2 regions of the Actinopolymorpha cephalotaxi genome follow, and region 1 is predicted to be linked to the other one. Evidence: riboswitches for the same ligand, from Rfam matches in the RefSeq annotation. Region 1 holds a riboswitch; the other holds the start of a gene.

Evidence for each region. A riboswitch is a leader RNA that binds a small molecule or an ion and turns the genes downstream of it on or off. The one in region 1 is predicted to bind cobalamin.
Region 2: it holds a riboswitch for cobalamin, as region 1 does, so the genes downstream of both, cobT (nicotinate-nucleotide--dimethylbenzimidazole phosphoribosyltransferase) here and metE (5-methyltetrahydropteroyltriglutamate--homocysteine S-methyltransferase) in region 1, are expected to answer to the same signal.

The regions. Positions count from the first base shown of each region.
Region 1 is NZ_JACBZA010000001.1:3,880,174-3,884,251, reverse strand. It holds gene metE (5-methyltetrahydropteroyltriglutamate--homocysteine S-methyltransferase) at 1-1,915, opposite strand, end outside; cobalamin riboswitch at 2,041-2,276, opposite strand; gene dgoD (galactonate dehydratase) at 2,461-3,606, shown strand; gene FHR37_RS17100 (hypothetical protein) at 3,627-3,992, opposite strand; gene FHR37_RS17095 (hypothetical protein) at 3,982-4,078, opposite strand, start outside.
Region 2 is NZ_JACBZA010000001.1:4,146,000-4,150,077, forward strand. It holds gene FHR37_RS18300 (pyridoxal phosphate-dependent aminotransferase) at 1-702, opposite strand, end outside; gene FHR37_RS18305 (aldo/keto reductase) at 715-1,596, opposite strand; cobalamin riboswitch at 1,662-1,844, shown strand; gene cobT (nicotinate-nucleotide--dimethylbenzimidazole phosphoribosyltransferase) at 1,967-3,613, shown strand; gene FHR37_RS18315 (adenosylcobinamide-GDP ribazoletransferase) at 3,610-4,078, shown strand, end outside.

The DNA of each region.
Region 1 (4,078 bases):
TCTGCGTGCGTTCGCAGACGCCGGAGGTGGCCAGCCGGAACGCGCCGACCGCCCAGTCGACGTAGGCCGGCTGGTCCGCCGCCCGCAGCGGGAGCAGTTCCCGGAGAGCGGGCTCGTCGACCTGGATGTAGCGGATGCCGGCCGCCTCCAGGTCGCGGATCTCGTCGCGCAGGGCGAGCGCCACCTGCCGTGCGGTCTCGGCCTGTGGCTGGTCGTCGCGGACGAAGGACCAGGCCAGCATGGTGACCGGCCCTGTCAACATCCCCTTGACAGGCTTGTCCGTCCGGGACTGGGCGTATTTCGTCCACTCCACCGTCATCGGCTCCGGCCGGGACACGTCGGCGTGGAGGATCGGCGGGCGGACGTAGCGGGTGCCGTAGGACTGCACCCAGCCGTGGGAGGTACTGGCATATCCGGACAGGCGCTCGGCGAAGTACTGCACCATGTCGTTGCGTTCGGGCTCGCCGTGCACGAGCACGTCCAGGCCGATGTCCTCCTGCAGCGCGATGATCTCGTCGATCTCGGCCCGCATCCGGGTGTCGTAGGTGGCCTGGTCGATCCGGCCGGCGCGCAGGTCGGCCCGCGCCCGTCGGATCCGCGCGGTCTGCGGGAAGGAGCCGATCGTCGTGGTCGGCAGCGGCGGCAGCCCGCCGGTCTCGGCCTGCAGCCGGGCACGTTCGGCGTAGTCGCGCCGGTCGGTGCCCGTACCCAGGCTGGCGAGCCGGGCCCGGACCCGGCCGTCCACCGTGTCCGTGGCAGTGGCGATTGCCGCCGACGACTCGGCGAGTTCGCGTTCGACCCCGTGGTGTCCCTCGCGCAGGGCACGTCCGAGCAGGACCACCTCGTCGACCTTCTGCCGGGCGAAGGCGAGCCGGTCCCGCAGCCTGTCGGGGAGGTCGTCTTCCAGAGTGAGGTCGAGCGGAACGTGCAGCAACGAAGAGGAGGTGCCGACCACCAGGTCACCGACGGAGCCGAGCAGGGACGCCGCGACCGACATGGCGCGGGACAGGTCGGTACGCCAGATGTTCCGGCCGTCGACCAGCCCGGCCACCAGGGTGCGGTCACCGAGCCCGGCCGCGGCGATCCGGTCCGCGTCGGCCGCACCGGCCACGAGGTCGAGGGCGAGGCCGTCCACCCGGGTGCGAGCCAGGACGGGCAGGGCCGGGCCGATCGGGCCGAAGTACGTCGCCACCAGCAGCTTCGGCCGGTGTGCGGTCGATCCCAGCCGTTCGTACGCAGTCCTCAGTGCGGACAGCTCGGCTGCGTTGCGGTCGGCGGCGAGCACCGGCTCGTCCAGCTGGACCCATTCCACGCCGGCGTCGGCCAGCGCGTCCAGCAGTCCGACGTAGGCGTCCAGCAGGGGTTCGAGCAGGTCCAGCGGGCGGAAGTCCTTCGGCGCGTCGGCCGCGGGCTTCGCCAGCAGGAGAAAGCTCAGCGGGCCGAGCAGGACGGGCCGGGTGGTGACACCCAGCGCGGCCGCCTCGTGGTACTCCGCCACCGGCCGGGACCGCGCCCCGGCGGTGCGGAACGTGGTGTCCGGCCCGAGTTCGGGGACGAGGTAGTGGTAGTTGGTGTCGAACCACTTCGTCATCTCCAGCGGCGGTACGCCCTCGGCGCCGCGGGCCATCGCGAAGTACCGGTCCAGGCCCTGCAGCCCGGCGAACCGGCGGGGGACGGCGCCGAACAGTTCGGCGTGGTCGAGGACGTGGTCGTAGAGCGAGAACGTGTGCGACGGGACGAGATCGACGCCGGCGACGCGCAGGGTCTCCCACGTGTCGCGGCGCAGCGCGGCGGCGGCCTGGTCCAGCGCCGCGGCGTCGATCCGGCCGGCCCAGTAGTCCTCGGTGGCTCGCTTCAGCTCACGGCGTGCCCCGATCCGGGGGTAGCCGAGGACGGTCGTACGCACGGTTTCCATGGAGTCCTTCCCTCGGGAACTCGGACGGCCCGGGGCGGACGAGGTGAGGACAGGTCGAACGACTGGCGCCATGACGCCGGTCGTCCGATCGCCTTCCCTCGAGGCCACGGACCACCGTGGGCCGGGTGGCCCACGCACGGATGGCAGGTCTTCGGACTCGTGGGCGTACCGGCAGGGTCGTCGCCTACCGGTGGTTCCTACTGGCCGTCGCTTCCCAGGTGGCTGATGATGCCGCCCAGTGCGATCTCACGGCGTTCGTTCCCACTCACCGCTGCGGGGCAGTCCCGGACTCGCACCGGGTTCCCTCTTGCCTCACCGGACCGAGCGAGCAGACCGGTGAACCAACCGCACCGCCGACCTTAGCCCCCCGGGATCGGGTGGGCCGGGCACCCCGCCGGTGGGCCGGGTCCGGTCGCGGGGGGCCGGGCATGGCCTACCGCGGTGGTGTCTCCGGTAGCGTCGTCGCCGATGTGCGCGATGCCGACGCCGGTACCTGTGCGGGCCGTCGTCGGTCGCGTCGACGAATGCGTGGAAGGAGTCCGCGGGTGAAGATCACCGGCCTGACGACCTATCTCGTGGCGCCCCGGTGGTGCTTCCTGCGAATCGACACCGACGAGGGTGTGACGGGCTGGGGCGAGCCGATCGTCGAGGGCCGCGCGCACACCGTCGCGGCGGCGGTGGACGAGGCGGCCGACTACCTCGTCGGCCAGGACCCGCTGCGCATCGAGGAGCACTGGCAGGTGCTCAGCAAGGGCAACTTCTATCGCGGCGGCCCGGTGCTTTCCAGCGCGGTCGCCGGGATCGACCAGGCCCTGTGGGACATCGCCGGCAAGGTGTACGGCGTGCCGGTCTACCAGCTTCTGGGCGGCCACGTGCGCGACCGGATGCGGGTCTACGGCTGGATCGGCGGTGACCGCCCGGACGTGGTGGCCGACGCCGCGAAGAACATGCAGAACCAGGGCTTCACCGCGATCAAGATGAACGGTGGCGGGGAGATGCGCCGGGTGGACACCGCCGCGCAGTGTCTCGCCCTGGTCGACCGGGTGGCGGCGATCCGGGAGGCGTGCGGGCCGGAGTTCGACATCGCCATCGACTTCCACGGCCGGTTCACGATGGCCATGGCCCGGCGGACCCTGCCGCTGCTCGAGCCCTATCTGCCGTTCTTCGTCGAGGAGCCGCTGGTCCCGGAGCTGACCGACCAGATCGGCCAGATCTGTTCGTCCACGTCGATCCCGATCGCCACCGGGGAGAGGTTGTACTCCCGCTGGGACTTCAAGGACGTGCTGTCCGCGGGCATCGCGATCGCGCAGCCGGACCTCTCCCACGCGGGTGGGATTTCGGAGGTACGCAGGATCGCCGCGCAGGCAGAGGTGTACGACGTGGCCCTTGCGCCGCACTGTCCGCTCGGGCCGATCGCCCTGGCGGCCTCGCTCCAGGTCGACTTCGCCAGCCCCAACGCGCTGATCCAGGAGCAGAGCCTCGGCATCCACTACAACGAGGGCTCGGACCTGCTTGACTACCTCGTGGACACGTCGGTGTTCGGGTTCGCCGACGGCTACGTCACCCGGCCGACCAAGCCTGGGCTCGGCATCGAGGTGGACGAGAAGGAGGTCGCGCGGGCCGCGGAGGTGGGTCACCGGTGGCGTACGCCGACCTTCCGCCGCGACGACGGCTCGCTCGCCGAGTGGTGAGCCGGCCGCGTTCCACGACCTCATGAGGCCTCCTCGAGGTCGTCGTTCTCGGTGAGCGACGCCAGACAGGCCTCTCCGGCGGCGGCCTGTGCCCCTCGCTCGTCGTCGGACAGCTGGGTGTACCAGTCGAGGAAGCCGCGCACGTGGGTGGTGAACTCCTCCGTGTAGGCGGAGGAGGCAGCGGCCTCGGCCAGGCCCATCCGCCCGTGGCGTACGTCCTCGGCGAAGTCGCGCAGCACGGGACGGCTCCGGTCACCGGCGAGGATGTCGAGTGACCGACGGAGGAGACGCTCACGGCCGGGATCGTCGGCGAGCCGCCGAAGCTCTGCGAACTCCTTCTCGTAATACGACTCCGACGGCGGGCCCGGGTGCTCCTCAGAACCCATGGCCATGTGTATTCCAGTCACCAGTCGGGGGAGCCGTGGATAGCCCCGGACTCGCCGGTGGCTGCGGAAGGTGTTCTGCGACAAAG
Region 2 (4,078 bases), 270 kb from region 1:
GCCGAGGGCGAGGTTCTTGCTCAGGCCGGTGGTCACGACGGTGCGTTCGGGCGCCAGCTCGGCCGGGCTGAGGAACTCCCGGATCGGGTCGTGGACGAGGTCGCGGTAGATCTCGTCGGACACGATCAGCAGGTCGTGCCGGCGGGCGACGTCGGCGACGGCCCGGATCGTGCCGCTGCCGGCCAGCGTCCCGGTCGGGTTGTCGGGCAGGGTGAGCACGACCAGCCCGATCGGGCGGCCGGCGGCTCTCGCGGCGGTGGCGGCCGCGTCCAGCAGGTCGGGGTCGGGCACGCCGCCCTGCCCGTCGGGCGCCGGCACGTGGTGCACCTCGCGGCCGAGGAGCTGGGCCTGTGCGGCGTAGGTCACCCAGCTCGGCCGGGGCAGCGCGACCCCGCCGGCGCGCGCCCGGAGTACGGCGTACAGCAGGGGCTTGCTGCCCGGGCCCGCGACCACCTGCGCGGCCGTCGTCGGCAGGCACCGCCGTCGCCAGTAGCCCGCCGCGGCCTCGCGCAGCGCGGGAAGTCCGGCGACGGGTCCGTAGCTCCCCGACGATCCGGCCGCCGCGGCCGCGGTCAGCGCCGCCACCAGGTCCGGGTGCACCGGGAGTCCGGCCTCACCGAACCCGAGGGGCAGGACGGGCCGCCCGGCCGCCAGCCGTTCGGAGGTGAGCTGGTTGATGGCCAAGGTCGCCGAGACTGCCATGGCGTCACTTCATCACACGTACCGCTCGTGCAGCGCGGTCAGGTCGATCCGTCCGGCGAGGTCGTCGGCGACGGCGAGGTTGGCGCGTACGACGTCCGGGTCCCGCATCCCCACCAGCGCCACGTCGACGTGCGGGTTCGACAGCACGAACTGCACCAGCGCGCTCGAGTAGTCGAAGGTGCCGGCGGGGTTCACCATCGCCACCCAGCGCTGGAACGTCCCGGAGGTGGTGGTGCGCATCGTCACCGTGCCGAGTCCGTTCCGGCGGGCCTCGAGCAGGCTGCCGAACGGCCGGGTGGGGTCGTACGGGTGCTGGAAGAGGAGGTTGTAGCAGACCTGCACGGTGTCGAACCGGCCGCTGCGGATCAGCCGGTAGACCGAGTCGTTGTTGTCCTCGGTGGTGAAGCCGACATGCCTGGTCAAGCCCTCAGACTTGACGGAATGTAACTGTTCGATTACGCCGCCGGGTGCGAGGATGGCGTCGGTCTGCTCGGTGGTGAACGAGTCGCCGTGGATCTGCAGCAGGTCGACATGGTCCCGGCCGAGGCGTTCCAGGCTGGCCTCCAGCGACGCCCGCACGTGCGTGGCATCCGTACTGTCCATGCTGAACGGCACCTTGGTGGCCACGAACAACGGGCAGCCGCCGCTGGAGTCCACCCCGCGGAGGGCTTCGCCGAGCACCCGCTCGCTCGCGCCGCCGCCGTAGCCGGGTGCGGTGTCGTAGTAGTTGATGCCGCCGTCCAGCGCCACCTCGATCGCCGCGAACATCGCCGACCGGTCGCCCGCGTCGTCGGGGTCGAACCGTCCGAGGTAGTTCGTCAGGCCGAGGGTCGCGCCGCCGAACCCGATCCGGGAGACCCTCGCTCCGGTCCCGCCGAGAGTGGTGTACTCCATCGCCGCCTCCGTTTCCCCCGCCGACCGTCCGTCCGTCCGGCCGACAGGTCGCATCGGCCCGTTCGTGATCATGTGCCATTCTGGTCGCCGACGACAGGGAGGAACCCGGTGCGAATCCGGGGCGGTCCCGCCACTGTCACCAGGAAGCGACCTCTCCACGCAGAGGCCACTGCCGCGCGAGCGGTGGGAAGGCCGGAGCGGAAGCCACGATCTGGGAGCCAGGACACTCCGTTCGTCGGTACGACCATCCAGGGCGCGGACTCCTGTGGAGGGACTACTCGTGGCTGCCGTGAACTCTGCCGGCCCGTCGAACTCCGACGGCTCGATCGGCCCAGTCGGACCAGTCGGCCCAGTCGGCTCTTCCGGCTCGGTGCTGGACCGTACGCTGCGCGCCGTCCGTCCACCGGACGCCGGCGCGGTGGCCCGGGCCCGCGCCCGGCACGACGCGCTGGCGAAGCCGCGCGGCGCACTCGGTGTCGTGGAGGACCTCGGCGCACAACTAGCCGGGCTGGCCGGAACCTGCCCGCCGCCGGTACCCGAGCCCGCCGGCCTCGCCGTCTTCGCCGGTGACCACGGCGTCCACCGGCAGGGCGTCTCGCCGTGGCCGCAGGAGATCACCGCCGCGATGGTGTCGACGTTCCTGTCCGGCGGCGCGGTCGTCAACGCGCTCGCCCGGCAGGCCGGAGCGCGCGTGCGGGTCGTCGACGTCGGGGTGGCGGCCGACCTCCCGCCGGCGCCGGGCCTGCTGGACCGCAAGGTACGCGCGGGCACCGACGACCTCAGCGAGCGGCCGGCCATGAGCCGGACCGAGGCTGTCGCGGCGGTCGAGGTCGGCATCGACGTCGCCGCCGACCTGGTGGCGCAGGGGTGCCGCTGTCTGCTGACCGGCGACATGGGCATCGCGAACACCACTCCCGCGGCGGCCCTGGTCGCGGCGTTCACCGGGGGTACGCCGGAGCTGGTGACCGGCCGCGGTACCGGGATCGACGACGCCACCTGGGCGACCAAGGTCGCGGTCGTCGGCCGGGCCCTCGACCTGCACCGCCCCGACCCGGCCGACCCGCTGGGCGTCCTCGCCGCACTCGGTGGCCTCGAACACGCCGCGACCGTCGGCTTCCTGCTGGGCGCGGCCGCCGCCCGGGTGCCGGTGGTACTGGACGGCATCGCCGCGGGGGCCGCCGCGCTGGTGGCCCGGGCGCTCGCGCCGGACGCGGTGGGCGCGTTCGTCGCCGGTCACGTGTCCGCCGAACCAGCCGCACGGCTGGCGCTGGCAGAGCTCGGGCTGCGGCCCGTCCTCGACCTGGACCTGCGGCTCGGCGAAGGGTCCGGCGCGGTGCTGGCGCTGCCCGTCGTCCGGGCCGCGGCGGTCGTCCTGAGCGAGGTCGCCACCCTGGACGAGGTGGCCGCGGGCGGAGCGGACGCTCGGAGCGCCCGGCGACCGCGGCGGATCCTGGTGCTGGGCGGAGCGCGCTCGGGCAAGTCCACGACCGCCGAACGGCTGGCCGGGGCGGGCGGGCCGGTCACCTACCTCGCCACCGGCCCGCGGCCCACCGCCGGCGACCCGGAGTGGGCCGAGCGCGTACGCACCCACCGCGAACGCCGGCCGCCGGACTGGACCACGGTCGAGACCTCCGACCTGGTGGCGCACCTGAAGGCCGACGACCCGGAGCGTACGGAACCGTTGCTGATCGACTGCCTGTCCACCTGGCTGACCGGCGTGATGGACGCGGCGGGCTGCTTCGGCACCGAGCACCACTCCCCCGGCGGCCCGCCCGGCGACGAGGTGCGGGACCCGGCCGCCGTGCTGGCGGCGGAGGTGGACGCGCTGGTCGCGGCCTGGGGATCGACAACCCGTACGGTCGTCGCGGTCAGCAACGAGGTCGGCGGCGGGGTCGTGCCCGCCACCTCCTCCGGCCGGCTCTTCCGCGACGAGCTCGGTGTGCTGAACGCCCGGATCGCCGCCGCGTCCGACGAGGTGTGGCTCCTCACCGCCGGCATCCCCCAGCGGCTGCGGTGAGGAGCGCGGACAGCGCCGCGCCGGGCGAGGGTGCGGGCGGCCATGCGTTCGCGGGGGCGGGCGGAGGTGCTCGTGAGGGCGCGGCGAGAGGACGCGGCCTGGTGCTGGCGGTGACGATGTTCACCGCCGTGCCCGTGCCGGGCAGGTGGACCGGAACGCCGGTGGACCGCGGCACCGCTGGGCGGGCGGTGTGCTGGCTGCCGTTCGTCGGCGCCCTCCTCGGCGCACTCGCCGGACTCCCACTGCTCGCCGTCACCGCACTCGTACCCGACGGCACCGGCGCGCTGCTGGGCGCCGCACTCGCCGTCGCCACGCTGGCGCTGGTCACCCGCGGCCTGCACCTGGACGGACTGGCCGACACCGTGGACGGACTGGGGAGTTCCGCGCCGGCCGACCGCGCGCTGGCGATCATGCGGCAGCCGGACATCGGGCCGTTCGGGGTGGTGACCGTTGTACTCCTGCTGC